Regions from separate parts of the Streptomyces sp. NPDC048718 genome, predicted to be linked through region 3. Evidence: riboswitches for the same ligand, from Rfam matches in the RefSeq annotation. Region 3 holds a riboswitch; each other region holds the start of a gene.

What was found. Region 3 has a riboswitch for cyclic di-AMP ahead of ACGFRB_RS22760 (peptidoglycan DD-metalloendopeptidase family protein). Riboswitches for the same ligand answer to the same signal wherever they lie in the genome.
Positions count from the first base shown of each region.
Region 1: linked by a shared signal. The riboswitch ahead of ACGFRB_RS31885 (transglycosylase family protein) and the one ahead of ACGFRB_RS22760 (peptidoglycan DD-metalloendopeptidase family protein) in region 3 are both predicted to bind cyclic di-AMP.
Region 2: linked by a shared signal. The riboswitch ahead of ACGFRB_RS12990 (M23 family metallopeptidase) and the one ahead of ACGFRB_RS22760 (peptidoglycan DD-metalloendopeptidase family protein) in region 3 are both predicted to bind cyclic di-AMP.

Region 1 covers NZ_JBICVG010000025.1:48,763-58,282, reverse strand. The annotation lists gene ACGFRB_RS31900 (TetR/AcrR family transcriptional regulator) at 194-898, shown strand; gene ACGFRB_RS31895 (cytochrome P450) at 1,072-2,325, shown strand; gene ACGFRB_RS31890 (transglycosylase family protein) at 2,506-3,882, shown strand; cyclic di-AMP (ydaO/yuaA leader) riboswitch at 4,141-4,314, shown strand; gene ACGFRB_RS31885 (transglycosylase family protein) at 4,318-5,118, shown strand; gene eno (phosphopyruvate hydratase) at 5,549-6,829, shown strand; gene ACGFRB_RS31875 (septum formation initiator family protein) at 7,238-7,708, shown strand; gene ACGFRB_RS31870 (DUF501 domain-containing protein) at 7,790-8,422, shown strand; gene ACGFRB_RS31865 (Ppx/GppA phosphatase family protein) at 8,419-9,333, shown strand; partial or broken gene ACGFRB_RS31860 (hypothetical protein) at 9,383-9,520, opposite strand, start outside.
Region 2 covers NZ_JBICVG010000006.1:35,410-44,929, reverse strand. The annotation lists gene ACGFRB_RS13010 (alkaline phosphatase family protein) at 1-817, opposite strand, end outside; gene ACGFRB_RS13005 (DUF5998 family protein) at 817-1,419, opposite strand; gene ACGFRB_RS13000 (GNAT family N-acetyltransferase) at 1,730-4,759, opposite strand; gene ACGFRB_RS12995 (HPr family phosphocarrier protein) at 4,973-5,254, shown strand; gene ACGFRB_RS12990 (M23 family metallopeptidase) at 5,546-6,316, opposite strand; cyclic di-AMP (ydaO/yuaA leader) riboswitch at 6,329-6,494, opposite strand; gene ACGFRB_RS12985 (M16 family metallopeptidase) at 6,784-8,151, opposite strand; gene ACGFRB_RS12980 (pitrilysin family protein) at 8,178-9,520, opposite strand, start outside.
Region 3 covers NZ_JBICVG010000012.1:61,401-70,920, forward strand. The annotation lists gene hpnH (adenosyl-hopene transferase HpnH) at 1-685, shown strand, start outside; gene ACGFRB_RS22740 (aspartate aminotransferase family protein) at 682-2,067, shown strand; gene ACGFRB_RS22745 (helix-turn-helix domain-containing protein) at 2,212-2,811, shown strand; gene ACGFRB_RS22750 (DUF6126 family protein) at 2,832-2,984, shown strand; gene ACGFRB_RS22755 (tyrosine-protein phosphatase) at 3,056-3,853, opposite strand; cyclic di-AMP (ydaO/yuaA leader) riboswitch at 4,224-4,403, shown strand; gene ACGFRB_RS22760 (peptidoglycan DD-metalloendopeptidase family protein) at 4,409-5,449, shown strand; gene ACGFRB_RS22765 (SGNH/GDSL hydrolase family protein) at 5,686-6,453, shown strand; gene ACGFRB_RS22770 (methyltransferase domain-containing protein) at 6,617-7,450, shown strand; gene ACGFRB_RS22775 (TetR/AcrR family transcriptional regulator) at 7,552-8,202, opposite strand; gene ACGFRB_RS22780 (MBL fold metallo-hydrolase) at 8,356-9,520, shown strand, end outside.

The DNA.
Region 1 (9,520 bases), on a different contig from region 3:
CCTTCCCCCGAGTTCGCGTGGAACCCGATCCCGATGCTTGCTGACGCGGCGGCCGTGGGACGGGCCGTCGATCAGGTACTGGACCGTACAGTACTCAGGTGGGTACTGGTCGGTCCAGTACTCTTTCGGGTGAGCGTTTCCGGCGGGGACGGGGGCGGAGAGAAGAAGAGAGAAAAGGGAGAGGGGAACGGCCATGGACAGCCGCTCGGCACTCAAGCACCAGTCGATCCTGGAGGCGGCGACCTCCGTGTTCCTGACCAAGGGATACGCGGGGACGAGCATGGACGACATCGCGAAACTGGCCGCGGTCTCCAAGCAGACCGTCTACAAGCACTTCGCCGACAAGGACACCCTCTTCGCCGAGATCGTCCTCGCCACGACGGACGACGTCGACGGGATCATCGGGGCGGCGGCCGAGTTCCACACCGTCGTGAACGGCGGCGGCGGCGGTGGCGAGGGGAGCGGGGCCGGGGACGGGAATGGGGCCGGGGCCGGCGGTCTGGAGGAGGGGCTGGCCCGGCTCGCCCGGAGCTTCGTCCGTACCCTCACCCAGGACCGTGTCCTGCGGCTGCGGCGCCTGATCATCGCCAACGCCGACCAGTTCCCCGAGCTGGGCGCCGACTGGTACGAGCGCGGCTTCGAGCGGGTGCTCGCCGGCCTCGCCGACACCTTCCGGCAGCTCGACGCCGAGGGGCGGCTCACCGTCCCGGATCCGGAGCTCGCCGCGCACCACTTCGCCGGGCTGCTGCTCTGGATCCCCGTCAACGCGGCCATGTTCCACGGCTCCGCCCAGCACACCGACGCCGATCTGGACCGGTTCGCGAAGGAGGGGGTCCGGGTCTTCCTCGCCGCCTATCGCGGGACGGGTGAGGCGAAGAGGGGCGGGGGCGTCGGCTGACCGTCCGGGGCGGCGCGCTCCGGCTCCGCCTGGCTTCGCTCCGGCTCCGCCGGACCGAGGCCCGGCCCGGCCAGATCGAGCCCAGGTCAGGCCGGAGCGAGCCCAGGTCAGGCCGGGACCCGTGGGCCCATGGGCCCGGTGGTGTCCCGCCAGGCGCCTTGTACGGTCGGAGCATGAGCACACCCCCCGCCCCCGAGCTGTTCACCTGGGAGTTCGCCACCGATCCGTACCCGGCGTACGCCTGGTTGCGCGAGCACGCGCCCGTCCACCGGGCGACGCTGCCCAGCGGGGTGGAGGCATGGCTGGTGACCCGGTACGCGGACGCCCGCCAGGCGCTCGCCGATCAGCGGCTGTCGAAGAACCCGGCGCACCACGACGAGCCGGCGCACGCCAAGGGCAAGACGGGCATCCCCGGCGAGCGCAAGGCCGAGCTGATGACGCACCTGCTCAACATCGACCCGCCGGACCACACCCGGCTGCGCCGCCTCGTCTCCAAGGCGTTCACCCCGCGCCGCGTCGCCGAGTTCGCGCCGCGCGTGCAGGAGCTGACCGACCGGCTCATCGACGGCTTCGCGGAGCGCGGGAGCGCGGACCTCATCCACGAGTTCGCGTTCCCGCTGCCGATCTACGCGATCTGCGACCTGCTCGGCGTACCGGCCGAGGACCAGGACGACTTCCGCGACTGGGCCGGGATGATGATCCGGCACGGCGGCGGGCCGCGCGGCGGCGTCGCGCGCTCGGTGAAGAAGATGCGCGGCTACCTCGCCGAACTCATCCACAAGAAGAGGGAGGAGCCGGGAGACGACCTGATCTCCGGACTCATCCGCGCCTCGGACCACGGCGAGCACCTGACCGAGAACGAGGCCGCCGCCATGGCCTTCATCCTTCTCTTCGCCGGCTTCGAGACCACCGTCAACCTCATCGGCAACGGCGTCTACGCGCTGCTGCGCGACCCCGGGCAGCGCACCCGCCTCCAGGACTCGCTCGCCGCGGGGGAGATTGGCCTGCTGGAGACCGGGATCGAGGAGCTGCTCCGGTACGACGGGCCGGTCGAGCTCGCGACCTGGCGCTTCGCGACCCAGCCGCTGACCATCGGCGGGCAGGAGATCCCGGCCGGCGACCCGGTCCTCGTCGTTCTCGCCGCCGCCGACCGCGACCCGGCCCGTTTCGACCAGCCGGACACCCTGGACCTCGCGCGGCGCGACAACCAGCACCTGGGATACGGCCACGGCATCCACTACTGCCTGGGCGCGCCGCTGGCCCGGCTGGAGGGCCAGACGGCGCTCGCGACGCTCCTGACCCGGCTGCCCGACCTGCGGCTCGGCGCCGATCCGGCCGAGTTGCGGTGGCGCGGCGGGCTCATCATGCGCGGCCTGCGGACCCTTCCCGTGGAGTTCACCCCGGCCCCTCGGAGCCACGAAAGCTGACGGCAGGTCAAAAATGTGATGTTCGCGTGATCTGCGGTGCATCGACTTGTGACGCCCGTTCGAATGCGGCTACGTTCACCCGCAGTCCACACCGTCACGCGAAAGGCACTCCGCATGCGCTCCGGGAACGGACGTCACCGTCGACCTCGCCAGGCCCCCGCTATCGTCGTCGCCGCGGGAGTGACCGGATCGGCCCTGGCCCTGCCCCTGCTCGCCACCGGGTCCGCTTCCGCCGCCGATGCCCAGACCTGGGACCGGGTCGCCGAGTGCGAGTCGGGTGGCGCGTGGAGCGCCAACTTCGGCAACGGTCTCTACGGCGGGCTCCAGTTCACCCAGGACGGCTGGGAGCGGCACGGCGGTCTCGCCTACGCGCCCAGCGCCGACCTGGCCAGCCGGGCCCAGCAGATAGCCATCGCCGAGAAGGCGTTCGCCGCCGGTGACACCCAGTGGGACACCTGCGCCCCGATCGCCGGGCTCCAGCACGACGGCAAGGCGCCCGCCGTCGACCCGGGCTCCGGCCCGCGACCCGGCGCGTCGCACTCTCCCGTCGCCGAGTCGAACCGCACCGACGGCCTGCCGTCCGAGGCCGGTCAGGGCAAGGGCAACCAGGGCAACGGCGGCCAGGGCAACCAGGGCCAGGGCAACCAGGGCGACCAGACCGGTCACGGCCAGGACGGCAACCAGGCCCACCAGGGGAACGGCCAGGACGGCCATGGCCAGAGCGGCCAGGGTGGCCCGTTCGGCCAGCCGCAGGGCAACCAGGGCGACCAAGGCGACCAGGGTGGTTACGGGCAGGGTGGCGGCCCGGCCGCCCCCGGTGGCTCCGTGGACTCGCACCCGGGCGGGACGGCCACCCCGGGCACCCCCGACGCCTCCGCCACCCCGGCTGCCCCGGCCACCCCGGCGCCGGCGGTCACCCCCTTCGCTCCGACCGCGCCGGGCGTCTCGCTCCCGCAGGCGCCGACCGGCCTCCTGGCCATCCCCGGCGTCCTCCAGCTGCCCGGCCTCCCGGGCGCCCCCGCCACCCCGAGCGTGCCCACGACCCCGGCCGCTCCGGCCGCCCCGGACACGTCCGTGACGCCGGGTCTGCCGACCGCGCCCGGGGCGACCACCCCGGGTCAGGCGAAGGGCGAGGCGAAGGGCCAGGACAAGGGGCAGGGGCAGGGCCAGAGCGACAGCAAGGGCAAGCACCGGGGTGACGCCGCGCCGGAAGGTACGGACGGCTCGGACGCCGCGCGTGAAGCGGGACGGCACGCCGCCCCGGCCGACACCGACGCCGACGACGCCGACGATGCCGCCGAGGGCGGGAAGGGCGGCGAAGGCAGCGCCGCCAAGGGTGCGGTCGTGGCTGGAAACGCCGTCACCGCGGACAAGGCGGACGAATACACCGTCAGACCGGGAGACAGTCTGACGGAGATCGCGCGACGTACGGGTCTCGCGGGCGGCTGGTCCGCGCTCTACGACGCCAACAAGAAGAAGCTCGGCTCCGACCCCGACCTCATCGTCCCTGGTCAGAGCCTCAAGCTGGGGTCGCAGAACTCCTCGTCCGACGAGTAGTCAGGGCCTGAATGTCCGTAATGCCGCAGTGAGATATGGATCTCTCTTGTCGAACGGGCGCACGGGCGCCGTGGGCTGTGATCGAATCGCCCCTCACCTGCGCAAACACCCCCTGACGGGGAGCAAGTAGGGGCGATTTTTCCGGGTTGATGGGCTTTGATCTTCTCCCCGGTCTGTGTCTACGGTCATGACCGCTCGCCACCGCGGGCCCCGTCGGGCGGTACGCCGAATCCTGCCGCCGGCCGATGGGAACAGTCGTCGCGTCATGCGCCGAAGGCAGGAGCGGGGGACCCAAGGTAAGCGCCGGGCCCGGCCGTTGAAACAGACGGCCGACGACCGGCTTGGGGTGGAGCCGCGTGCAAGGACACGCGGCCGGACAACTCACAGGTCCGAACCCGACAGCTCACCTCGTAGGCGTCGGTGAGGAGAATCTCCATGCTGTTTTCCGGCAAGGGCAAACACCGTCGTCCCTCCAAGGCCACCCGTGTCATCACGCTGACGAGCGTCGCGGGCGTCGCCGTCGCCGCCCCGCTGATGGCCGCGGGCAACGCCTCCGCCGCCACCGCCGCCGAGTGGGACCGCGTCGCGCAGTGCGAGTCCGGTGGCAACTGGTCCATCAACACCGGCAACGGTTACTTCGGCGGCCTCCAGTTCTCCGCGTCCACCTGGGCGGCGTACGGCGGCACCTCCTACGCCTCGCGTGCCGACCTGGCCTCGAAGACCCAGCAGATAGCCGTCGCCGAGAAGGTCCTGGCGGGCCAGGGCAAGGGCGCGTGGCCGAGCTGTGGCGTGGGCCTCTCCGGCGCCGCGTACTCGGGCTCCGCCTCGTCGTCTTCGTCGTCTTCTTCCTCGTCGTCGTCCTCGTCGTCCTCGGCGGGCACTTCCTCCTCTTCCTCGTCCTCGGCGAGCAAGAGCACCGGCTCCTCCGCCGGCTCGGCCACCGGTTCCATGACCGCGCCGCAGCGCTCCACCGAGCAGCCGACCACCCGCGGCACGCAGCGCCAGGCCCCGCAGGCCGCTCCGCAGGACGCCGCCAAGAAGACCGTCACCACCCCGACCGGCAAGAAGGTCAAGAAGGGCGACGGCGAGTACAAGGTCGTCTCCGGCGACACCCTCAGCAAGATCGCCAAGGAGAACGGCGTCAAGGGCGGCTGGCAGCAGCTGTTCAAGCTGAACAAGGACATCGTCGAGGACGCCGACCTGATCTACCCGGGCCAGCAGCTCCACCTGAAGTGAGTCGCGCGCTCGTGTGAGTCCCCACCTCTCGCGAGCGGCACCTCGCGTGGGTTCGGCGACTGTTCCCCGTGGTGACCCCGTGACCGTCCCCGATCGGCCCGGAGCGCGTGCTCCGGGCCGATCGCGGTTCGCCGTCGCGGTTCGCGGTTGCGGTTCATGGCCGCGGTTCATCGTCGCCGTTCACGGTTCGGGCTCCCCGAGCCGGCCGTCATCGGTCCGATTCCGGGTTCGCCCGCCGCTTTCCTCCGGATCAATACCGATGAGTAACCCAGGGGATTCGTCCCTATGTGCATGCCCCCGGGTCCTTTTTCGTCTTAGGGGGCGGGCGCCCGGTGGCCGTCGCCACCGCGCCGGTTAGGCTCTTGTCGCAAGGCGAACGAGACCTTGCGCATGCGTCACACTCAGCGTCACATCCCAGAAGGAGATGCTCGTGCCGTCCATCGACGTCGTCGTAGCCCGGGAAATCCTGGACTCCCGAGGCAACCCCACCGTCGAGGTCGAGGTCGGCCTCGACGACGGCAGCACGGGTCGTGCTGCCGTTCCGTCCGGCGCCTCCACCGGTGCGTTCGAGGCCCTGGAGCTTCGCGACGGTGACCCCAACCGTTACCAGGGCAAGGGTGTCGAGAAGGCCGTCCTCGCGGTCATCGAGCAGATCGGCCCGGAGCTTGTCGGCTACGACGCCACCGAGCAGCGCCTGATCGACCAGGCCATGTTCGACCTGGACGCGACCCCGGACAAGTCCTCGCTCGGCGCCAACGCCATCCTCGGCGTCTCCCTCGCCGTCGCGCACGCCGCCTCCGAGGCGTCGGACCTGCCGCTCTTCCGCTACCTCGGCGGCCCGAACGCGCACCTGCTGCCCGTTCCGATGATGAACATCCTGAACGGCGGCTCGCACGCCGACTCCAACGTGGACATCCAGGAGTTCATGATCGCGCCGATCGGCGCGGAGTCCTTCTCCGAGGCCCTGCGCTGGGGCACCGAGGTCTACCACACCCTCAAGAAGGTCCTGAAGGACAAGGGTCTGTCGACCGGCCTCGGCGACGAGGGCGGCTTCGCCCCGAACCTGGGCTCCAACCGTGAGGCCCTCGACCTCATCCTGGAGGCCATCAAGCAGGCCGGCTACGTGCCCGGCAAGGACATCGCGCTCGCGCTCGACTGCGCCGCCTCCGAGTTCTACAAGGACGGCGTGTACGAGTTCGAGGGCAAGTCCCGCTCGGCCGCCGAGATGACCGAGTACTACGAGGAGCTGGTCGCGGCCTACCCGCTGGTCTCCATCGAGGACCCGCTGTTCGAGGACGACTGGGCCGGCTGGAAGGTCATCACCGACAAGCTCGGCGCCAAGGTCCAGCTCGTGGGCGACGACCTGTTCGTCACCAACCCGGAGCGTCTGGCCCGCGGCATCGAGGAGGGCTCCGCCAACGCCCTCCTGGTCAAGGTCAACCAGATCGGTTCGCTGACCGAGACCCTGGACGCCGTCGAGCTGGCCCAGCGCAGCGGCTTCAAGTGCATGATGTCCCACCGCTCCGGCGAGACCGAGGACGTCACCATCGCCGATCTGGCCGTCGCCACCAACTGCGGCCAGATCAAGACCGGTGCCCCGGCCCGCTCCGAGCGCGTCGCCAAGTACAACCAGCTGCTGCGCATCGAGGAGATCCTCGACGACGCCGCGGTCTACGCCGGCCGCAGCGCCTTCCCGCGCTACAAGGGCTGACACCCGGGCGGGCCCGCGCCCGGCGCGGGTGATCTCCCGTCAGGGCCGATCTCCCGTCAAGGGTGATCCCCGGCAGGACCGATCCCCGGCAGGGGTGATCCTCCCGCCAGGGCCGATCCCTCGCCGGGGGCGATGTCCCGTCAGGGCCGATCTTCGGCTCGCCGCTTCCGTCCGTCCCCGCACCCGGTCCCGTACCGTGTGCGGGGACGTACGTTTGACCGGCCCGCGCCACGCCGCGCCGACACGCGCGCGCGTGAGTGCGTGCGTGCGTGCGTGTGGCCGTACCGGCGCACGGCGGACCGCGACGGATCGGTGTCGTACCGACGCGGACCGGCGCGGATCGGCGAAGGACCGCGACGGACGCGACGGGCCGCGACGTATGGCGCGACGGATGGGGAGACGCAGGACATGGCCGTGAAGGACCGGGACCGGTTCTCGACCGCGACCCGGATCAGGCTGCTCGGCGAGCAGACCGCCGCCCGTGTCTACCGTTCCCAGACCCGCCGCCAGGACCGCCGCTCCCGGCTCACGGGACGCGCCGCGTTCCTCGCGCTCGTCGTCTGTTCCATGGTGGTGGCGCTCGCCTACCCGATGCGGAGCTACGTCTCCCAGCAGGGCGAGATCGCCGACCAGCGGCAGAAGGCGGCCGAGGCCGCCCGCCGCGTCGAGCAGCTGCGCGACGAGAAGGCCCGCCTCCAGGACCCCGCGTACATCCGCCGGCTGGCTCGTGAGCACCTGCACTACGTACGGCCCGGCGAGACCGCCTTCACCGTGAACGACCCCGAGGCGGACAGCCGGCCGCGTTCGGACCGGGGGGCGGAAGACCAGCCCTGGTACGACAATCTGTGGGACGGCGTGGACAACGCCGACCGCCACTGACCCCCGCCCCCGCCCCACCTCCCGCTCCTTATTCTTTTCCCCCCACTCCCACCTACTTCAGCAAGGCAGACCGAGGCAGACATGGACACGCCCCCTCCGCAGACCGAGAGCACCGAGCCCACCGCCGCGGACATCGCCGCGTTCGAGGCCCAGCTCGGCCGGCCGCCCCGCGGCCTGCGCGCCATCGCGCACCGCTGCCCCTGCGGCAACCCGGACGTCGTCGAGACCGCGCCCCGGCTCCCCGACGGCACCCCGTTCCCGACCACGTACTACCTGACCTGCCCGCGCGCCGCCTCCGCCATCGGCACCCTGGAGGCCAACGGCGTGATGAAGGAGATGCAGGCCCGGCTCGCCACCGACCCGGAGCTGGCCGCCGCGTACCGCGCCGCGCACGAGGACTACATCGCCCGCCGTGACGCCATCGAGGTCCTGGAGGGCTTCCCGAGCGCCGGTGGCATGCCCGACCGGGTCAAGTGCCTGCACGTGCTCGTCGGCCACTCCCTGGTGGCGGGCCCGGGTGTGAACCCGTTCGGCGACGAGGCCCTGGCGATGCTGCCCGAGTGGTGGGCGAAGGGCCCGTGCGTCACCCCGTGCGCCGTCCCGCCGAAGGAAGAGGACGGCTGGACCGTCGACGCTGCCGAGGACGGCCACTTCGCCTTCAAGCCGCTGGACGGTGACAGCGGCACCGGCGCGGCCGAGGGGGACGCCAAGTGACCCGGGTCGCCGGAATCGACTGCGGTACGAACTCCATCCGCCTCCTCGTCGCGGACGTCCACCCGGAGACGGGCGAGCTGATCGAGCTGGACCGGCGGATGACCATCGTCCGGCTCGGGCAGGGCGTCGACCGGACGGGCCGGCTCGCGCCCGAGGCGCTGGAGCGGACCTTCGCCGCCTGCCGTGAGTACGCGGCGGTCATCGAGGAGCTGGGCGCCGAGCGGATCCGCTTCGTGGCCACCTCCGCCTCGCGCGACGCCGAGAACCGGGACGACTTCGTCCGCGGCGTCGTCGGGATCCTGGGCGTCGAGCCCGAGGTCATCACCGGCGACCAGGAGGCCGAGTTCTCCTTCACCGGCGCCACCGGCGAGCTGCCCGGCGACGACCGGCGGCTGGTCGTGGACATCGGCGGCGGCTCCACCGAGTTCGTGGTCGGCGTCCGGCACGTGGAGGCCGCCCGGTCCGTGGACATCGGCTGCGTACGGCTGACCGAACGCCATGTGCGCAACGACCCGCCGGCCGCCGACGAGATCGCCGCGATCCGCGCCGACGTCCGGGCCGCGATGGACCTGGCCGCCGAGAAGGTGCCGCTGGGCGAGGCCGAGACCCTGGTCGGGCTGGCCGGCTCGGTCACCACGGTGGCCGCGATCGCGCTGGGCCTGCCGGAGTACGACTCCACCAAGGTCCACCACGCCCGGATCTCCCGCGCCCAGGTCGACGAGGTGGTCACCCGGCTGCTCGGCTCGACCCACGACGAGCGGGCCGCGATCCCGGTCATCCACCCGGGTCGGGTCGACGTGATCGTCGCGGGCGCGGTCGTCCTCGCCGAGATCATGGAGCGCACGGGCGCCGCCGAGGTGGTCGTCAGCGAGCACGACATCCTCGACGGAATCGCGCTCTCGGTGGCGTAGGCGGCCTGGACGGCGGGTGGCCGGCGGGGCGGTCGGCGCGGGCGGAGCGTTACCTGTGGGCGTCCGGCTCCGGCCGCCCGCCGCTCGCGGATTTCCTGCCGTCCTTGCCGTCCTTGCCGTCCCTGCCGTCCTTGCCGTCCCTGCCGTCCCTGCGGTCCCCGTCGCGCTCGCCGTCCCCGCCGAACAG
Region 2 (9,520 bases), on a different contig from region 3:
CCATGCCGTGGTCGGCGGTCACGTACAGCGCCGCGCGGGGCGGCAGCTGCTCGGCCAGCCGCTGGGCGAGCCGGTCGACGAACATCAGCTGGCCGCGCCAGGCGTCCGAGGAGACACCGAAGCGGTGCCCGGCCCCGTCGAGTTCGCTGTAGTACGTGTAGACCAGCGAGCGGTCGCCGGCGGCGAGCTGCTCGGCGGCGAAGTCCACGCGCTCCTCGCCGGACAGCCGTCCGTGGAAGCTGCCGCCGCTCAGCGCGATCTTGGTGAGCGGGGTGTCCGAGAAGATCGGCGAGGAGACCTGGGCGGTGTGGATCCCGGCCTCGTGGGCGAGCTGGAAGACGGTGGGGTACGGCTGCCAGACCCGCGGCGGGGTCCAGGGCTTCCAGCGGAGCTGGTTCATCAGCCCGCCGGTGCCCGGGTCGCGCACCGTGTAACCGGGCAGACCGTGGGCGCCGGGGTGCAGGCCGGTGCCCACCGAGGCGAGCGAGGTCGCGGTGGTGGCGGGGAAGCCGGCGGTGAGGGGGCGCCCGGTGCCGCCGCGCGAGCCGGCGAGCAGCGAGGTGAGGAAGGGGGCCTCGTCGGGGTGGGCCTTGACCTGTTCCCAGCCGAGCCCGTCGACCAGGAAGACACAGACCCGGTCGGCGGGCGCCAGCTCGGCGATCCGCGACTCGAAGCCGGCTACGCCCTGCCCGGCCACGAGCGTGGGCAGCAGGTCGGCGAGGGAGCCGCTGCCGTACTCGGGCAGCGGCGCGGTGGCGGGGTCGAGCGGGATCGGGTCGTCCGGCCAGCCCTGGGCGATGGCGGTGGGCTGGGCCATCAGCGGGCGGTGGAGGTCGACGCGGTGGCCTCGGAGAGGGCCTGGGCGAAGGCGAGCGTCTGCCGGACGGTGTCCGGGCCGTCGCCCGCGTCGCTGACCCGGAGGCTGAGGTCGTCGGCGGTGGCGTTGCCGGTGTAGCCGTGGTCGGCGTCGCAGTTGGGGTCGCCGCAGGCGGCCGGCTCCAGGTCGATCCGGGAGACGGCGCCCCAGCCGATGGTGAGCACGACCTCGCGGGGCAGGGTGCCCGGGGTGTACGACTCGGGGTTGGCGACCATGCGGCTGACGACGACCGAGGAGATCCGGTCCAGGTTGAGGGACTCGGTGGACGTCGTGGCGTACGGCGTCGGGGAGCCGCTGTCGGCGGCCTGCTCGTCGGTGTGGCTGACGATGAAGCGGTTCGCCGTCAGGACCAGCACGGTGACGTGCCGCCGGACCTCGTTCGCGTCGAACGTGGTCTCCTGATGCACCACGTACGACTTGACGGCCTCGCCGCCAACGGCGGACTCCACCGCCTCGGCCACGAGGGCCGGGTAATAGCCGCTGCGCTCGATCGCCGTGCGCAGCCCCTGAGTCGTCGTACCGGTCTTCGCCATGGACTCCATCCTAATCCGTGGGCAAGGACGGCTTGGCCCGCCGAACGGGCGGCCGGGGCCGTTCGGCGGCGCGAGGGCTGTGACATCCGACTCCCCGCCGGGCGTGTGGGGGCATACCGGGCTCGGTCGGGCGCGCACGCGCCGGATCGCACGCCGGATCAGGACCACGTCAGGACCACACACCGGGGTCGCGCCAGGACCTCGTCGGGACCGGATCAGGGCCGGACCAGGAGGAGGTGCGCCCCGGTGAGGAGTCCCGGTCGGCGCGGGATCCGGGGCGATGGGGCGGTCAGAGTCGGTCAGGGGCGGTCGGGGACGGTCAGTAGGAGGGGAGGCGGCGCGGGCCGAGGTCGGTGACGGGCGAGGGCGGGGGCGGGGCAAGGCGGACGCTGGCACCGAGCACGGACAGACCGCGCGGGGCGACGACGACGGGTTCGAGGGAGAGAGCGACGACCTCGGGGTGGTCGTCGACGAGCCGGGAGACGCGCAGCAGCAGCTCTTCGAGGGCGGCGGTGTCGACGGGGGCCGAGCCGCGCCAGCCGAAGAGGAGGGGCGCGGTCCTGATGGAGCGGACGAGGTCGGCGGCGTCCCGGTCGGTGGCGGGGACCAGCCGGTGGGACATGTCGCCGAGGAGTTCGGAGGGGGCCCCGGCCAGGCCGAAGGAGAGGACGGCGCCGACGGCGGGGTCGATGGCGGCGCGGACGACGGTGTCGACACCGCGCGGGACCATCGCCTGTACGACCGGCTGGAGCTCCTCGGGCTTGCCGAGGGCCTCGGTGAGTTCGGCATATGCCGTACGCAGCTGGCCCTCGGTGGCCAGGTCGAGCCGTACGCCGCCGAGGTCGGGGCGGTGGCGCAGGTGGGGCGCGGTGGTCTTGAGGGCGACTGGGAAGCCGAGGCGGGCGGCGGCCCGGACGGCCTCGTCGGGGCCGGGGGCGGGCAGGGTCGCCAGGACCCGGATCCCGTAGCGGCCGAGAAGGTCGGCGGTCTCGTCGCCGTCGAGGGTGACCCCGCGCGCGTGGGCGTCGCGCTCGCGCAGGACGCGGGCGATGAAGTCGGCGGCGCCGGGTTCGTCGATGCGGTCGAACTCGGGGACCCGGCCGGGGTCGGCGGCGGACCGGCGGCGCCAGTCGGCGTAGCGGACGGCCTCGGCGAGGGCGCGCACGGCGCGTTCGGCGGCGGGGTACGCGGGGATGGCGCCGGGTACGGCGACCGGTTCCGCGGTGTCCTGCGGCCCGGCCGGTTCCGGGGTGGCCGCTTTCCGGCCCGCGACCCGCGAGGCGGACGGAACCGGTGGGGTGGCGGGGACGGCCTGTGGGGCAGCTGCCGGGGCAGATGGCACGGCAGGGGCAGGTTGCACGGCGAGGGCCGCCGTGGGGTCCGTCGGCCTGCCCGCGCTGGGCCGCGTACGGGTGGCCGCGGACAGCGCCTCCGCCAGCGCGCCCATCTCCACATGCACGACGACGACCGGCTTCGCGGGGCCGGGCGCGGCGGCGACGGCCGAGCGCAGGGCCGCGGCCAGCACGTCGACACCACCGGACGCACCGGACGCACCAGTCCCACCCGGCGCACCGGCCTCGCTGCCCGTCGCGCCGGCCGTTCCGCCGATACCGTCCTCGCCCACGCGCGGTATGGCCGTGACGACCACCGCGTCGCAGCCGTCGTCGGCGAGGGCCGCCGCGAGCGCGGCGCGGAAGCCGTCCGGGGTGGCGCCGGTCGTCAGGTCGAGGGGCCGCTGCGGGCGCAGGCCCTCGGTGAGGCAGGCGTCGTAGGCCAGCAGACCCAGCGACTCGGAGTTGCCGAGGATGGCGACCCGGGGACCGGCGGGCAGCGGCTGGTCGGCGAGGAGCAGACCGGTGTCGACGAGTTCGGTGATGGTGTCGACGCGGATGACTCCGGCCTGCCGCAGCAGCGCGGAGACGGTGGCGTACGGAACCCGGGTCACCGGGACCCGGTGCCCGGGCGGGGCGCTGCCGCTGTGCCGGGCCCCCTTGACCACGACCACGGGCTTGACGGCGGCGGTCCGGCGTGCGAGCCGGGTGAACTTGCGCGGGTTTCCGATCGACTCCAGGTACAGCAGGACGACATCGGTGGCGGGGTCGTCGTACCAGTGCTGGAGCAGGTCGTTGCCGGAGACGTCGGCGCGGTTCCCGGCGGAGATGAAGGAGGAGACGCCCGCGCCGTGCCGGTGCAGACCGGCGAGCAGGGCGATGCCGATGGCGCCGGACTGGGCGAAGAGCCCGATCCGGCCGGCGGCGGGCATCTGCGGGGCGAGCGAGGCGTTCAGCCGGACGGACTCGGCCGTGTTGATGATCCCGAAGGCGTTGGGGCCGATGATCCGCATGCCGTACGAACGGGCCTGGCGCACCAGGGCTCGCTGGCGTTCACGGCCCTCGGCGCCGCTCTCCGCGTATCCGGCGGACAGGACGACCAGTCCGCGGACGCCGTGCTCGCCGCAGTCGGCAACAGCGGCGGGCACCTGGTCGGCGGGAACGGTGACGACGGCGAGGTCGACCGGCTCGCCGATGTCGGCGAGCCGGCGGCAGGCCGGAGCGCCCTCCAGGGTGTGCGGCCCCTCCCCCAGGTTCTTGTTGACGGCGTGGACGGTGCCCCGGTAGCCGGCGGCGACGAGGTTGCGCAGCACGGTCCGGCCGACCCCGCCGGGCGCGCGGCCGACGCCGATCACCGCGACCGAGCCGGGGGCCAGCAGCCGCTGGACGGAGCGGGACTCGGCGCGCTGTTCGCGGGCGCGCTGCACGGCCAGGGAGCGGTCGGTCGGCTCCAGGTCGAGGTGGAGGCGGACCGAGCCGTCCTCGAAGCTGCGCTTCTGGGTGTAGCCGGCGTCCGTGAAGACCTTGATCATCTTGGTGTTCGCGGGCAGCACCTCGGCGGCGAACCGGCGGATCCCGCGCTCGCGGGCGACCGCCGCGATGTGTTCCAGGAGGGCGGAGGCGACCCCGCGGCCCTGGTGGGCGTCCTGGACGAGGAAGGCGACCTCGGCCTCGTCGGCGGGCGCCGAGGCGGGCCGCCCGTCGGGGGCGATGCGGTCGTAGCGGACGGTGGCGATGAAGTCGTCGCCCACGGTGGCGGCGAGCCCGACCCGGTCCACGAAGTCGTGGTGGGTGAACCGGTGGACGTCCTTGGCGGACAGCCGGGGGTAGGGCGCGAAGAAGCGGTAGTACTTCGACTCGTCCGACACGTGCTCGTAGAAGCCGACCAGCCGGTCGGCGTCGTCGGCGGTGATGGGGCGGATGCGCGCGGTGCCGCCGTCCCGCAGGACCACGTCCGCCTCCCAGTGGTCGGGGTAGGCGTGTTCCGGCTGTGCGGGCTGTTCCGACGCGCTCTGCATGGGGAAAGACTACGACCGGCGCGGGGCGTTGACACGAGTGGTGACTCGGGTCGCGGCGGAGCCGTGGCACCGGTCGCGCGGCGGGCGGGCGCCGGGCGCTGTGGGGAGGGCCGGACGGGGCACCCCAGGGGCCGCCCGGCGGTTCAAGGCCGGGTCTCTCGCCACCCGTGAGAGACTGGTCTAGACAACCGCTGAGAGTTGAAGGGCAACCACATGGCTGAGCGCCGCGTCAACGTCGGCTGGGCCGAGGGCCTGCACGCCCGCCCCGCCTCCATCTTCGTCCGTGCCACCACGGCCTCCGGCATCCCCGTGACGATCGCCAAGGCCGACGGCAACCCGGTCAACGCCGCGTCCATGCTCGCGGTGCTCGGCCTGGGCGCCCAGGGCGGCGAGGAGATCGTGCTCGCCTCGGACGCCGAGGGCGCCGAGATCGCGCTCGACCGCCTCGCGAAGCTGGTCGCCGAGGGCCTCGAAGAGCTGCCCGAGACCGTCTGACCCGTCCGCCGTCACCCCGCCGTCACCCGGCGACGGTTCGGCGGCGGTTCGGCTGTTCGGCGGTTCGGCTGTTCGGCGATTAAGCGACGAGAGCCGCGCCCCTCCAGCTCCTCCGGAGGGACGCGGCTCTTCGCATGTCCGCGCCCCGCGCACACCCTGGCACCGCACTCCCGGCACCGCGACCCCGCGCACACCGAAGCCCCGGCTCCTTCGAGCCGGGGCTTCGTCACGTGATGCGCCGCGCGCGATCGCGGGATGCGATCACCCACCGGGCCACCCGGGGGACGACCGTCAGACGGCCACGCCGCGGGCCCGCAGGTACGAGATCGGGTTGATGTCCGTGCCGTACTCCGCACCGGTGCGGGCCTCGAAGTGGAGGTGCGGGCCGGTGGAGTTTCCGGAGGAACCGGAGATGCCGATCAGCTCGCCCGGGGTGACCTTCTGGCCGACGTACACGCGCAGGGCGGAGAGGTGGCCGTACTGGGTGTACGTGCCGTCGTTCATCCTGATGACGATGTTGTTGCCGTACGCGCCGCCCCAGCCGGCCTCGACGACGGTGCCCGAGCCGACCGAGACGACCTTGGTGCCGTACGCGGCGTGGAAGTCGATACCGGAGTGGTGGCCGGAGGACCACAGCGCGCCGCCGGTCTGGTAGCCGGTGGAGACGTACGAGCCGGCGACAGGGAGCTGGAAGGAGGCGAGGCGCTTACGCTCGGCGTCGCGGGCGGCGCGCTCCTTGGCCTCGCGGATCTCCTTGACGCGCTGCTCGGCCTTGCGCTTCGCCTCGGCGGCGGCCTTGGCGCGGGCGGCGGCCTGGTAGGCCTGCTTCTCCTGGGCGGCGGCCTGGGCGTCGACGTGCTTGGCGAGGGACTCCTCGGTGACCACCCGGGTGAGGCCGGTGTCCTCCAGGGAGCCGTCCTCGGCGTCGGCGGCGAGCGCCGGGGAGGCCAGAGAGCCGATGACGCCGGCACCGGCGAGAGTCGCCGCGCCGGCGATGCCCGCGCCGCGGCGCGCCATCCGGCTCGGAGCACGATGCTTCCCGGTGGCACGGGTGAACGCCATGAAAAGGCTGGTCCTTTCCTTCCCTCTCGCCTACCGGGTTAGCTGACGGGTTCGGAGCAGGAAGGTCTCCTACGGGCCCCTCCGCGAGAGAGCGAAGGCGTCCGATTCACCCCAGGGGACGTGAGGGGTCCCCGGCTCCCCAGGCTCGCGCCTGACGGGGACTCGGCGATGGCTGCCCGGTGCCGCGGACGCGGCGTCGTGCAAGGGCGGACAGCCGCATCGACGCTAGGCCGATCATCTGTCCATCGCCAAACAGAGGCGCCTCATTGTTATTCATGCCACAGGGCATTCGGCCTCACAGGCCGTCAATTCGGACATAAGGAAGGACCCTGACGAACCGGGTCGTCAGGGTCCCTCTCTCAGCCGTCCACACCGTCGGCCCGGCCGAGCCCACGGGATCGGCCGGGCCGGCCGGGTCAGGTCACTCCCCGGCCGGGTCAGGTCGGTCGGGTGGGTCGGTCGGCCGCTCAGCCGGTGACGACCGTCACCTCGCCGATCCCGAGGGCCCGCACCGGCTCCTCGATCTGTGCCGCGTCACCGACGAGCACGGTGACCAGCCGGTCCACCGGGAAGGCGTTGACCACGGCGGCCGTGGCCTCGACCGTGCCGGTCTCGGCCAGGCGCGCGTACAACTGCCCCTGGTAGTCGTCCGGGAGGTGCTGCTCGACCTGGTCGGCGAGCGTGCCCGCGACGGAGGCCGCCATCTCGTACTTGAGCGGTGCCACCCCCACCAGGTTCTGCACGGCCACATCGCGCTCGGCGTCCGTCAGACCCTCGGCGGCCAGGGTGCGCAGCACCTTCCACAGGTCGTCGAGGGCCGGGCCGGTGTTCGGCGTGTCGACCGAGCCGGTGATGGCCAGCATCGAGGCACCGTGGCCCTCGGCGTCGGAACGCACCACCTGGCCGAAGGCCCGTACCCCGTAGGTGTAGCCCTTCTCCTCGCGCAGGACGCGGTCGAGCCGGGAGGTGAGGGTGCCGCCGAGGCAGTACGTACCGAGCACCTGGGCCGGCCAGACCCGGTCGTGGCGGTCGGCGCCGATACGGCCGATGAGCAGCTGCGTCTGGACGGCGCCGGGGCGGTCCACGATGACGACCCGTCCGGTGTCGTCGGCCGTGATGCCCTGCATGGGACGCGGCGCGGCGGGCGCCCCGGTCCACACGCCCAGGGTCTCGGCGAGCAGCTTGTCCAGGTCGACCCCGGTCAGGTCGCCGACGACCACGACGGTGGCGGCGGCGGGCCGCAGGTGCGCGTCGTAGAAGGCGCGCACGGCAGCGGCGTCGATCGCCTCCACCGTCTCCTCGGTGCCCTGGCGCGGCCGGGACAGGCGCGTACCGGCCGGGAACAGCTCCTTGGAGAGCTGCTTGGCCGCCCGGCGGGCCGGGTTGGCCGCCTCGTGCGGGATCTCGTCGAGCCGGTTGCGCACCAGGCGCTCGATCTCGGACTCGGCGAACGCGGGCGCGATCAGGGCCTCGGCGAGCAGGCCGAGCGCCTTGGGCAGCCGGGAGACCGGGACCTCCAGGGAGACCCGTACGCCGGGGTGGTCGGCGTGCGCGTCAAGGGTGGCGCCGCAGCGCTCCAGCTCGGCGGCGAACTCCTCGGCGGAGTGCTGGTCGGTGCCCTCGGACAGGGCCCGGGCCATGATCGTGGCCACGCCGTCCAGGCCCTCGGGCTCGGCCTCCAGCGGGGCGTCGAGGGACACCTCGACGGCCACCACCTGCTGGCCGGGGCGGTGGCAGCGCAGCACGGTCATCCCGTTGCCGAGCGTGCCGCGCTCCGGGGCCGGGAAGGCCCAGGGCTTGGCGAGGCCCGGCTGGGGCTGCGGGTGGAACGTCATGGTTGCCAAAGACGCGGCGGCCTCGGTCACTGGTCCGCTCCCTCTTCCTCGTCGCTGTCGCTGTCGTCGGCGCCGTCGGCCGTCACCGGCTCGTAGACCAGGACGGCGCGGTTGTCCGGGCGCAGCCGGGCCTGGGCGACCTCCCGGACCTCCTCGGCGGTGACGTCGAGGACCCGGTGCACGGCGGTGAGCGCGAGCTGCGGGTCGCCGAACAGCACCGCGTACCGGCACAGTTCGTCGGCACGGCCGGCGACCGTGCCGAGCCGGTCCAGCCACTCGCGCTCCAGCTGGGCCTGGGCGCGCTCCATCTCCTCGGGCGTCGGGCCCTCGGCGGCGAAGCGGGCCAGCTCCTCGTCGACGGCCTTCTCGATCGCCGGGACCTCGACACCGCCGGAGGCCTTGACGTCCAGCCAGCCGAGCGAGGGCGCGCCGGCCAGCCGCAGCAGGCCGAAGCCCGCGGCGACGGCCGTACGGTCGCGGCGGACCAGCCGGTTGTGGAGACGGGAGGACTCCCCGCCGCCCAGGATGGTCAGGGCCACGTCGGCCGCGTCGGACTCCCGCGTGCCGTCGTGGGGCAGCCGGTAGGCGGCCATCAGCGCACGCGCCGGGACCTCCTCCTCGACGACCTCGCGCAGCTGCCCGCCGATGACGTCCGGCAGCGAGCCGTCGCGGGGCGCGGGCTTGCCGTCGTGGCCGGCGATGGAGCCGAAGTACTTCTCGACCCAGGCCAGGGTCTGCTCCGGGTCGATGTCGCCGACGATGGAGAGCACCGCGTTGTTCGGCGCGTAGTACGTGCGGAAGAAGCTCCGCGCGTCCTCGAGGGTGGCCGCGTCCAGGTCGGCCATCGAGCCGATCGGGGTGTGGTGGTACGGGTGGCCCTCGGGGTACGCGAGGGCGGTCAGACGCTCGAACGCGGTGCCGTACGGCACGTTGTCGTAGCGCTGGCGGCGCTCGTTCTTGACGACGTCGCGCTGGTTCTCCATGGACTCGTCGTCCAGGGCCGCGAGCAGCGAGCCCATGCGGTCGGCCTCCAGCCAGAGCGCGAGCTCCAGCTGGTGCGCGGGCATGGTCTCGAAATAGTTGGTCCGCTCGAAGCTCGTCGTACCGTTGAGCGAGCCGCCGGCGCCCTGCACCAGTTCGAAGTGGCCGTTCCCCTTCACCTGGCCCGAGCCCTGGAACATCAGGTGCTCGAAGAGGTGGGCGAGTCCGGTGCGGCCCTCGACCTCGTGGCGCGAACCGACGTCGTACCAGAGGCAGACCGCGGCGACCGGGGTCAGGTGGTCCTCGGAGAGCACCACCCGCAGGCCGTTGGCCAGCCGGTGCTCGGTCGCAGTCAGGCCGCCGGAGCCGGCCTCGGCCTCAGCCGTGT
Region 3 (9,520 bases):
GAAGATGGACAAGTTCACCCCGTCCCCGTACTTCGCCTTCGCCGTGCACATCGACGGCCTGCGCGAGCGGCACGACGAATCCGTCGCCAAGGAGGGCGTGTTCGACGAAGCGGTGGCGGCGATCAAGGAGGCCAAGCGACGCGGCTTCCGGGTCACCACCAACTCGACCTTCTTCAACACCGACACCCCGCAGACCGTCATCGAGGTGCTCAACTACCTCAACGACGACCTCCAGGTCGACGAGATGATGATCTCGCCCGCCTACGCGTACGAGAAGGCCCCCGACCAGGAGCACTTCCTCGGGGTCGAGCAGACCCGGGAGCTCTTCAGGAAAGCGTTCGCGGGCGGCAACCGGCGCCGCTGGCGGCTCAACCACTCCCCGCTCTTCCTGGACTTCCTGGAAGGCAAGGCGGACTTCCCGTGCACCGCGTGGGCGATCCCCAACTACTCCCTCTTCGGCTGGCAGCGCCCCTGCTATCTGATGAGCGACGGCTACGTCCCCACGTATCGCGAACTCGTGGAGGACACCGACTGGGACAAGTACGGCCGGGGCCGTGACCCGCGCTGCGCCAACTGCATGGCGCACTGCGGCTACGAGCCCACCGCCGTCCTCGCCACCATGGGCTCGCTCAAGGAGTCGCTGCGCGCGGTCCGCGAGACGGTCACCGGGAACGGCCCGGCATGACCGAGGAGTTCGACCTGCGGGCGCTGCTCGCCGAGCGCGGCGGCGAGCGCTACGAGCTGCACGCCCGCCACCTCAACCACCAACTGCCGCGCATGCTCCACACCATAGGGTTCGACAAGGTGTACGAGCGGGCCGAGGGCGCCCACTTCTGGGACGCCGATGGCAACGAATACCTGGACATGCTGGCCGGCTTCGGCGTCATGGGGCTCGGCCGGCACCACCCGGTCGTCCGCAAGGCGCTGCACGACGTCCTCGACGCCGGCCTCGCCGACCTCACCCGCTTCGACTGCCCGCCGCTGCCCGGCCTCCTCGCCGAGCGGCTGCTGGCCCACAGCCCCCATCTCGACCGGGTGTTCTTCGGCAACAGCGGCACCGAGGCCGTCGAGACCGCCCTCAAATTCGCCCGGTACGCCACCGGGCGCCCGAGGATCGTCTACTGCGCGCACGCCTTCCACGGGCTCACCACCGGCTCCCTGTCCGTCAACGGGGAGAAGGGCTTCCGGGACGGCTTCGCCCCGCTCCTGCCCGACACGGCGATCGAGCTCGGCGACCTCGACGCCCTGGAGCGCGAGCTGCGCAAGGGCGACGTGGCCGGCTTCGTCCTGGAACCCATCCAGGGCAAGGGCGTCCACGCCGCCCCGCCCGGCTTCCTGCGCGCCGCCCAGGAACTGCTGCACCGGCACGGCGCCCTGCTCATCGCCGACGAGGTGCAGACCGGTCTCGGCCGGACCGGCGACTTCTACGCCCACCAGCACGAAGAGGGCGTCGAGCCCGACCTGATCTGTGTGGCCAAGGCACTCTCGGGTGGCTATGTGCCCGTCGGCGCCACGATCGGCAAGGACTGGATCTTCAAGAAGGTCTACTCCTCGATGGACCGGGTCCTCGTCCACTCGGCCAGCTTCGGCTCCAACGCGCAGGCCATGGCCGCCGGACTCGCCGTGCTCTCCGTCATGGAGTCCGAGGACACCATCGCGCACGTCCGCCGTACCGGCGACCTGCTCGCCTCCCGGCTGCGGGAACTCGTGCCCCGCTACGAACTCCTCAAGGAGATCCGCGGCCGAGGACTGATGATCGGCATCGAGTTCGGCCGCCCGACCTCGCTCGGGCTGCGCGGCCGCTGGGCCATGCTCCAGGCGGCCCGCAAGGGGCTCTTCGCTCAGATGGTCGTGGTGCCGCTGCTCCAGCGCCACCGCATCCTCACGCAGGTGTCCGGCGACCATCTGGAAGTGATCAAGCTGCTTCCGCCGCTGATCATCGACGAGAAGGACGTCGACCGCTTCGTCACCTCCTTCACCGCGGTCATGGACGACGCGCACGGGGGCGCCGGGCTCCTGTGGGACTTCGGGAAGACTCTGGTCAAACAGGCTGTGTCGGCCTCGTAGGGCGGGCCGCGGGGGCTGCGTGCCCGCAGAGCCGCCGGGGAGCCGCCGGGGAGCCGCCGGGTGCGGGGAGACGCCGCTCCTGTGAGGGTTTGCCTCTGAGGCAAGAAATTTGCCTCAGAGGCACGATCCTGGCCCAATGGAGGCATGGACCACGTTACCGACGTCCTGCAGGACGTCGCCCCGCAGCTGCGGGCCCTGCGGCGCCGCCGGGGGCTCACGCTGGAGGGCGCCGCCCAGCGGGCCGGGCTCTCGCCGGCTCACCTCTCCCGGCTGGAGACGGGCAACCGGCAGCCCTCGCTGCCCATGCTGCTCTCCCTCTCCCGTATCTACGGTACGACGGTCTCCGAGCTGCTGGGCGAGACGCTGCCCGAGCGCGACCCGATCGTCCGGGCCGGCCGTTCCGATCCCGTCGAGGCCGACGGCTGGATCTACCGCCAGGCCGGAGCCGCCGGACGCGCCATGCAGTGCCTGCGCGTCCACATCCCCTTCGCCACCAGCGCCGACATCGTCCGGATGCACCCTGGCGAGGAGTGGATCCACGTCCTGGAGGGACGGGTCAGGCTCGCGCTCGGCGACACGGTGCACGTTCTCGACCCCGGGGACAGCGCCCACTACGACTCGCTCACCCCGCACCGGGTCGGCGCCGCCACCCAGGCGGGCGCCGAGCTGATGTTCGTCCACACCCTGATCCAGAGCCCCGCCGCCGAGCTGTGCCTCGGCAACGGGACTCCGCACAGCCGCTGAGCCCCCAGAAAGGATTCGACATGTCCGACAAGTCCGTACCGGTCACCGGTGAAGAGCGTGGTGGCGGCAAGTTCCCCAAGGGGCTCGTGCTCCGTCTCTTCGCCTACCTCATCGCGGGTCACCTGTTCGCCGGCTTCCTCTACCTGCTCTTCGAGATGGGCGGCGGCCAGTAACACGGCGGCAGGCGAAGCGGTCTCGGCGGCCGGCTCCCGGCCGACCGCCCCGGGCCCTCACCCGCCCGCCCCTACACCTCCGTGAGCAGCCGCTCTCGCAGCCGCTCACGGGTCTTTGGGGCCAGTCCCAGGCCCGTCAGGAGATACGCGTCGACCGACCCCCAGGTCGACTCGATCGCCTCGAACCCGGCGCGCAGATACTCCACCCGCGCGTCGAAGAGCGGGGCCAGCAGCTCCATCACCTCCGGAGACATCCCGTCCGGGGCGGTGGAGCCGCGCTTCATCCGGTAGCGCCGGTGGGGGGCGTTGGACTTCAGATAGTCCGCCTCGATCGCCTCCCGCTCGACGCCGACCGCCAGCAGGGATATCGCGATCGCGAGCCCCGCCCGGTCCTTCCCCGCCGCGCAGTGCATCAGCGCCGGAACGCTGTCCCCGGCCATCGTGTGCAGGATCCGGCTGTGCTCGGCGGTCCGCTCGACGATCATCCTCCGGTACGAGCGGGTCATCCGCCCGGCCGCCTGTCCTTCGCCCAGGACCTCGCGCAGCCGTGCCAGTTCGCCGGAGCGCACCAGCTTCCAGAAGTCCTTGCCGTCGGCGGGGTCGCTGAGCGGGATGTTCACGTTGGTCACCCCGGGCAGCGCCACGTCCGGCCCCTCCAGGCGCCGGTCGGCGTCATTGCGGAGGTCGAACACCGTATGCAGGGACAGGGTGGCGAGGAAGGCCGCGTCCTCGGTGGTGGCGTGCGCCAGATGGCCGCTGCGGAACAGCCGCCCGGTGCGGACGGCCCGGCCGTCCGCGGTCGGCAGCCCGCCCAGGTCGCGGAAGTTGCGTACGCCGGTGAGCTCGGGCTCGGTCGTCGCTTGCGTCACGGTCGCTCCTGCTCTCGGGATCGGTTTTCCGGCATCATCCCGGTGCCCGCTTCACGGTGCACCCCTCGGGGCACCCGTGGGCGATCTGCCCGAATTGGCAGATTCGGTATAACGCGCCCTGATTACTGGGGGGATGGGTGTCAGGGCGTGAGCAGCGTCATAAACATGACGGACCGTGGTGGAGCATCCTTTTCAATTCCCTTTGGCGGAAAGCGAATCGATGGGGCGTCATCGATACGAGGTGACCGAAATTCGGGCCCGGCGCGGCGTGATCATGGGGAAAAGGGATAAGGCGGCTTGTTCCCGCCGACTCGGCTCGTCTAGCGTCGCGTTCCATCCGGACGGACCGCCGAATCCTGCCGCCGCCCGGAATCCGCACTCACCCGTACCCGGCAGGAGCGGGGGACCCAGGTTTTACGCCGGTCCCTCGGCGCCCGAATAGAAAAAGGCGCGCCATGAAGGACGGCTTGGGGTGAAGTCGCGTGAACGCGCGGCCGGACATCTCCCGTCCGAACCCGACAGCTCACCTCGCAGGCGACGGAGAGGAATGCCGTCATGCCCGCGAAGGGTAAGCACCGCCGCCGCAAGGCCCGCCCGTTCAGCCGTGGAATAGTCGCCGCGAGCGCCGGCGGAGCCGTCGTCGCGCTGCCGCTGATCGGCGCGACCGGCGCCCATGCCGCCGAACGGGCCGTCCCGGCCGCGATGCCCCGGCAGGCCCCCGCCGCGACCCCGGCATCCGCCCCGGCCACCGCACCCCGTGGCGGCGCGAGCGCGTACACCGTGGTGCCCGGCGACCATCTGTCCAAGATCGCCGCCGAGCACCGGCTGGCCGGCGGCTGGCACCGGCTGTACCACGACAACCGCAAGGTGGTCGGCGAGAACCCGTCGCTGATCTTCCCGGGTATGAAGCTCGTCCTCGGCGCTACGCACACCGGCCAGGCCACCACCCCGAAGGCCGCCGCCTCGCAGAGCGTCGGGCGGGGCGCCGACAGCGTGTCCACCGCCTCCGCCTCCGCTTCGCGTGGTGCCGAGCGCGTCACCGCGTCGGCCGCCGGTGCCTCCACCCAGGCGTCCACGCCGGCCCCCTCGGTCTCGGCTTCGGCCTCGTCCTCGGCTTCCACCACCGTGTCCACCGGCACCTCGGCCTCGGTCCCGGCCGGTACGACCGCCTCCTCTGGCGCGACCGCCTCCTCCGGCTGGGTCGCCCCCGTCAGCGGCGGCACCTCCACCCCGTACCGCGCCTCCGGCTCGATGTGGTCCTCCGGCTACCACACCGGTGTCGACTTCATGGCGGCCACCGGCACCACCGTCCGCGCCGTCGGTCCCGGCACCGTCTACTCCGCGGGCTGGGGTGGCTCCTACGGCAACCAGGTCGTGATCAAGCATGCCGACGGCACTTACTCGCAGTACGCCCATCTCTCCTCGATCAGCGTTTCCGCCGGCCAGACCGTCACCGGCGGGCAGCAGATCGGCCTGTCCGGCGCGACCGGCAATGTGACCGGCCCGCACCTGCACTTCGAGATGCGCACCGGGCCGGACTACGGCTCCGACATCGACCCGCTGGCCGCCCTGCGGCAGCACGGCGTCGCCGTCTGACCCGTCCGACCCATCCGGCCCGAAACGGCGGAAGGGCCCTCCAGGCCCGCCCGTGAACCAGGCCCCGTAACCGGCCCCCGGCGCACCCGCGCCGGGGGCCGGGCGCGTATTCCGATTTGGTCGAATCTTTATCGGTGGCATATATCACCCGCCGTCAACCCCTCCTTACGGTCGCGTAGGTCACATCCGTCCGGCAAAGATGTGCTCCCGTGGCAGACGATTCGACAACACGAGACATGAACGCAATCGGGTCGTACGCGGCTATCGGTGACAGTTTCACGGAGGGCGTCGGAGACCCCGGGCCCGACGGGACATTCGTCGGCTGGGCGGACCGTTTCGCGGTCCTGCTGGCCGACCGGCTGCCGGAGCACGACGACTTCCGCTACGCGAATCTGGCCGTACGGGGGCGCCTGCTCGACCAGATCGTCGCGGAACAGATCCCGCGGGCGAAGGAACTCGCCCCCGACCTGGTGACCATCTGCGCCGGCGGCAACGACATCATCCGCCCCGGCACGGACCCCGACGACGTCGCCGAGCGCTTCGAGAGCGCCATCGCCGACCTGAGTTCCGCCGTCGGCACCATCATGGTGGCGACCGGCTTCGACACCCGCGACGTGCCGCTGCTCAAGCACCTGCGCGGCAAGATCGCCACGTACAACGGGCACGTGCGGGCCATCGCCGACCGCTACGGCTGCCCGGTCCTCGACCTGTGGTCGCTGCGGTCCGTCCAGGACCGCCGCGCCTGGGACGACGACCGGCTGCACCTCTCGCCCGAGGGGCACACCCGGGTCGCGCTGCGCGCCGCCCAGGTCCTCGGCATGCCGGTGCCGGCCGACCCGGAGCAGGCCTGGCCGCCGCTGCCGCCGCGCGGCACCCTGGAGGTCCGCAAGGACGACATGCACTGGGCGAAGGAATACCTCGTCCCGTGGATCGGCCGGCGACTGCGCGGTGAGAGCTCCGGCGACAACGTCGAGGCCAAGCGCCCCGACCTGCTGCCGCTGTAGCGGATCGGACCGGACCGGACGGGGCCGGATCAGCGCCGGACCGGTCCCGGCACCCGCACCGGCGTTGCCCCCTGTATGCGGGGGCGGGGCCGGTGCCGTCGTGTCCGGGGGTGCGACGGGGGTGCGACGAGGGCGTTTCGCACGCCGGCGGGACAATCGGCTCATGACATCTTCCGCATCGCAGTCCCGTGGTCTCGCCGGCCGTGACGCCGAGGCGCGGGGTTACCTCCTGGACAACGCCCGGGCCGAGGCGGGCGTCCGCTTCGACGCACTCGGCTCGCTGTTCGACCCGTCGACCTTCCGGCACATCGAGCGGCTGGGGATCGCCCCGGGCCGGCGCTGCTGGGAGGTCGGGGCCGGCGGTACGACCGTGGTGGACTGGCTGGCCGACCGGGTCGGTCCGGACGGCCGGGTGGTGGCGACCGACATCGACACCACCTGGGCCGCCGGTGCGGCGTCCGGCGTCGAGGTGCTGCGGCACGACGTGGGCGCGGACGAGCCGCCCGGTGACGGCTTCGACCTGATCCACGCGCGGCTGGTGCTGGTGCACGTCACCGACCGGGACCGGGCCCTCGCCGCGATGGCCGGGGCGCTGCGGCCCGGCGGGTGGCTCCTCCTGGAGGATGCCGACCCGGCGGCTCAGCCGCTGATCTGTCTCGACGAGTACGGCCCCGAGCAGGCCCTCGCCAACAAACTGCGCACCGGCTTTCGGAAGCTGCTCGCCGAACGTGGCGCCGACCTCGCGTACGGCCGCCGGTTGCCCCGGCTGCTGCGCGAGGCGGGCCTTGTGGACGTCGCCGCCGACGCGTACTTCCCGATCACGGCGCCCGCCTGCGACGTACTGGAGGCCGCGACGGTCCGGCACGTGCGCGGCCGGCTCCTCGCGGCGGGTCTGGCCACCGAGGACGAGATCGAGCGGCACCTCGCGAACGTCGAGGCGGGCCGTCTCGACCTCGCGACCTCGCCGATGATCTCCGCCTGGGGCCGTCGTCCCTGAGCGCGGGCCGCCCCGCCGGTCCTTGTTCGTCCCGGCGGTCCCCGGACTCGCCGGCCTGCCCGAAGCCATCGAAGCGGGATCCCGGCGGGCGGGTTCACGGGCTACGTGTCCGGCGTCCCCGCGCGAGTGGCCGTACCCGCCGCGCCGTTCCGGGGCAGCGCGGCGAGGCCCAGTTCGCGGGCCAGGGCGGCGTCCGCCCACGTCACCATGGTGGTGCGGGGGAGCGCTCCGGGGTACGAGGTCATCTGGACGGCCAGGCCGTCGAGGAACGCGGTCAGCCGCCAGGCCGCCGCGACCGGGTCCGGGCACGGGAATTCCCCGGCCGTCACCCCTTGCCCGATGACCGCCGCGAGCTCCTCTTTCCAGGCCCTGTCGAGCGCGCCCGCGACCTCGCGCAGGGCCGGTTCGCGCGGGCCGGCTGCCCAGCCCTCGATCCACAGACGCCAGCCGTCGGCCCGGCCGGACGGGGTGTACCAGCGGACCGCGGCGCGCAGCCGCCGAACCGCCGTGGTGCGCCGCCCGAGCAGGGTGCGCAGCCGGGCCAGGTCCTCCTCGGCGGCGTGCGCGAAGGCCGCGGCGACCAGCTGTTCCTTGGTCGGGAAGTGGTACAGGACAAGGGCGTTGCTGACCCCGAGCTCGGCGGCGACATCGGCGATCCGGACCGCCGTGACGCCTCGGGCCCCAATCTGGACGGCGGCCGCCCGCAGCAGCTCCTGCCGCCGCTCGGCCACGTTCAACCGCACTTTCGCCACGCCTCGCACCCTACACAGACCTGACCGGTGCATGATCATCCGTGCGGCGCGTCGGCGGGGCTTCGCGTGAATGCCCTCCGTACGGAGGCGATCACGGGTGGCGTCCGGCCGAGGGCGCCCATAATGAGAAGACCCTTGACTCCAGGAGGCTCCGTGACCGGCACTGGCTCCGACTCCTCGCCGCGGGTACGGCCGCGCGGTCTGCGGCCCGCGGCATTCGGCGCCGACCCGACGGGGGAGCGCCTGGCGCGTATCCGCAGATCCCCGAACTTCGCCGACGGGGTCTTCGTCAACCCCGACCCGAACCGGCCGAGGCCGTCGGGTTCGGCGAAGGAGTTCGCCAAGGTCTACTTCGGGAAGGAGGCGCGCGCCCGCCGTGCCCCCGCCGGCCGGATCCCCGTCCATCCGACCACAGTCGCCGATCTGGCCCGGCCCCCCGCCACCGGACTGCGCCTCACCTGGATGGGCCACTCGAGTGTCCTCGCCGAGATCGACGGCTACCGGGTGCTGTTCGATCCGGTCTGGGGCGACCGCTGCTCGCCGTTCGCGTTCGCCGGGCCGAAGCGGCTGCATCCCGTGCCGGCGCCGCTCGCCGCCCTCGGACCGGTCGACGTCGTCGTCATCTCGCACGACCACTACGACCATCTCGACCTGCCGACGATCAAAGCGCTGGCCACCACCGACACCCTGTTCGCGGTGCCGCTCGGGGTCGGCGCCCATCTGGAGCACTGGGGCGTGTCCCCCTCCCGGGTGCGCGAGCTGGACTGGAACGAGTCCACCAGCGTCGGCGACCTGCGCCTCACCGCCACCCCCGCGCGGCACTTCTGCGGGCGCGGCCTGCGCAATCAGCAGCACACCCTGTGGGCCTCCTGGGTGGCCGAGGGGCCGGAGCACCGGATCTACCACAGCGGGGACACCGGCTACTTCTCCGGCTTCCGGGACATCGGTGCCACCCACGGCCCGTTCGACGCGACCATGATCCAGATCGGCGCGTACTCCGAGTTCTGGCCTCAGGGGCGCCAGGACGGCGAGCCGCTGCCCGGCGCGTGGCCGGATATCCACATGAATCCCTCGCAGGGCGTGCAGAGTCATCTCGACCTCCAGCGGGGCCGGGCGGACGGGGTCCTGCTGCCGATCCACTGGGGGACGTTCAACCTCTCCCTGCACGCCTGGGCCGAGCCGGGGGAGTGGACGATGGCGGCGGCCGGCGCGGTCGGGCAGGCGATCGCCGTCCCCGTTCCGGGACAGCCCTTCGAGCCGGGCGGAGAGCTTCCGGCGCGACCGTGGTGGCGGGACGTCTCGCCGACGGTCAAGCGCG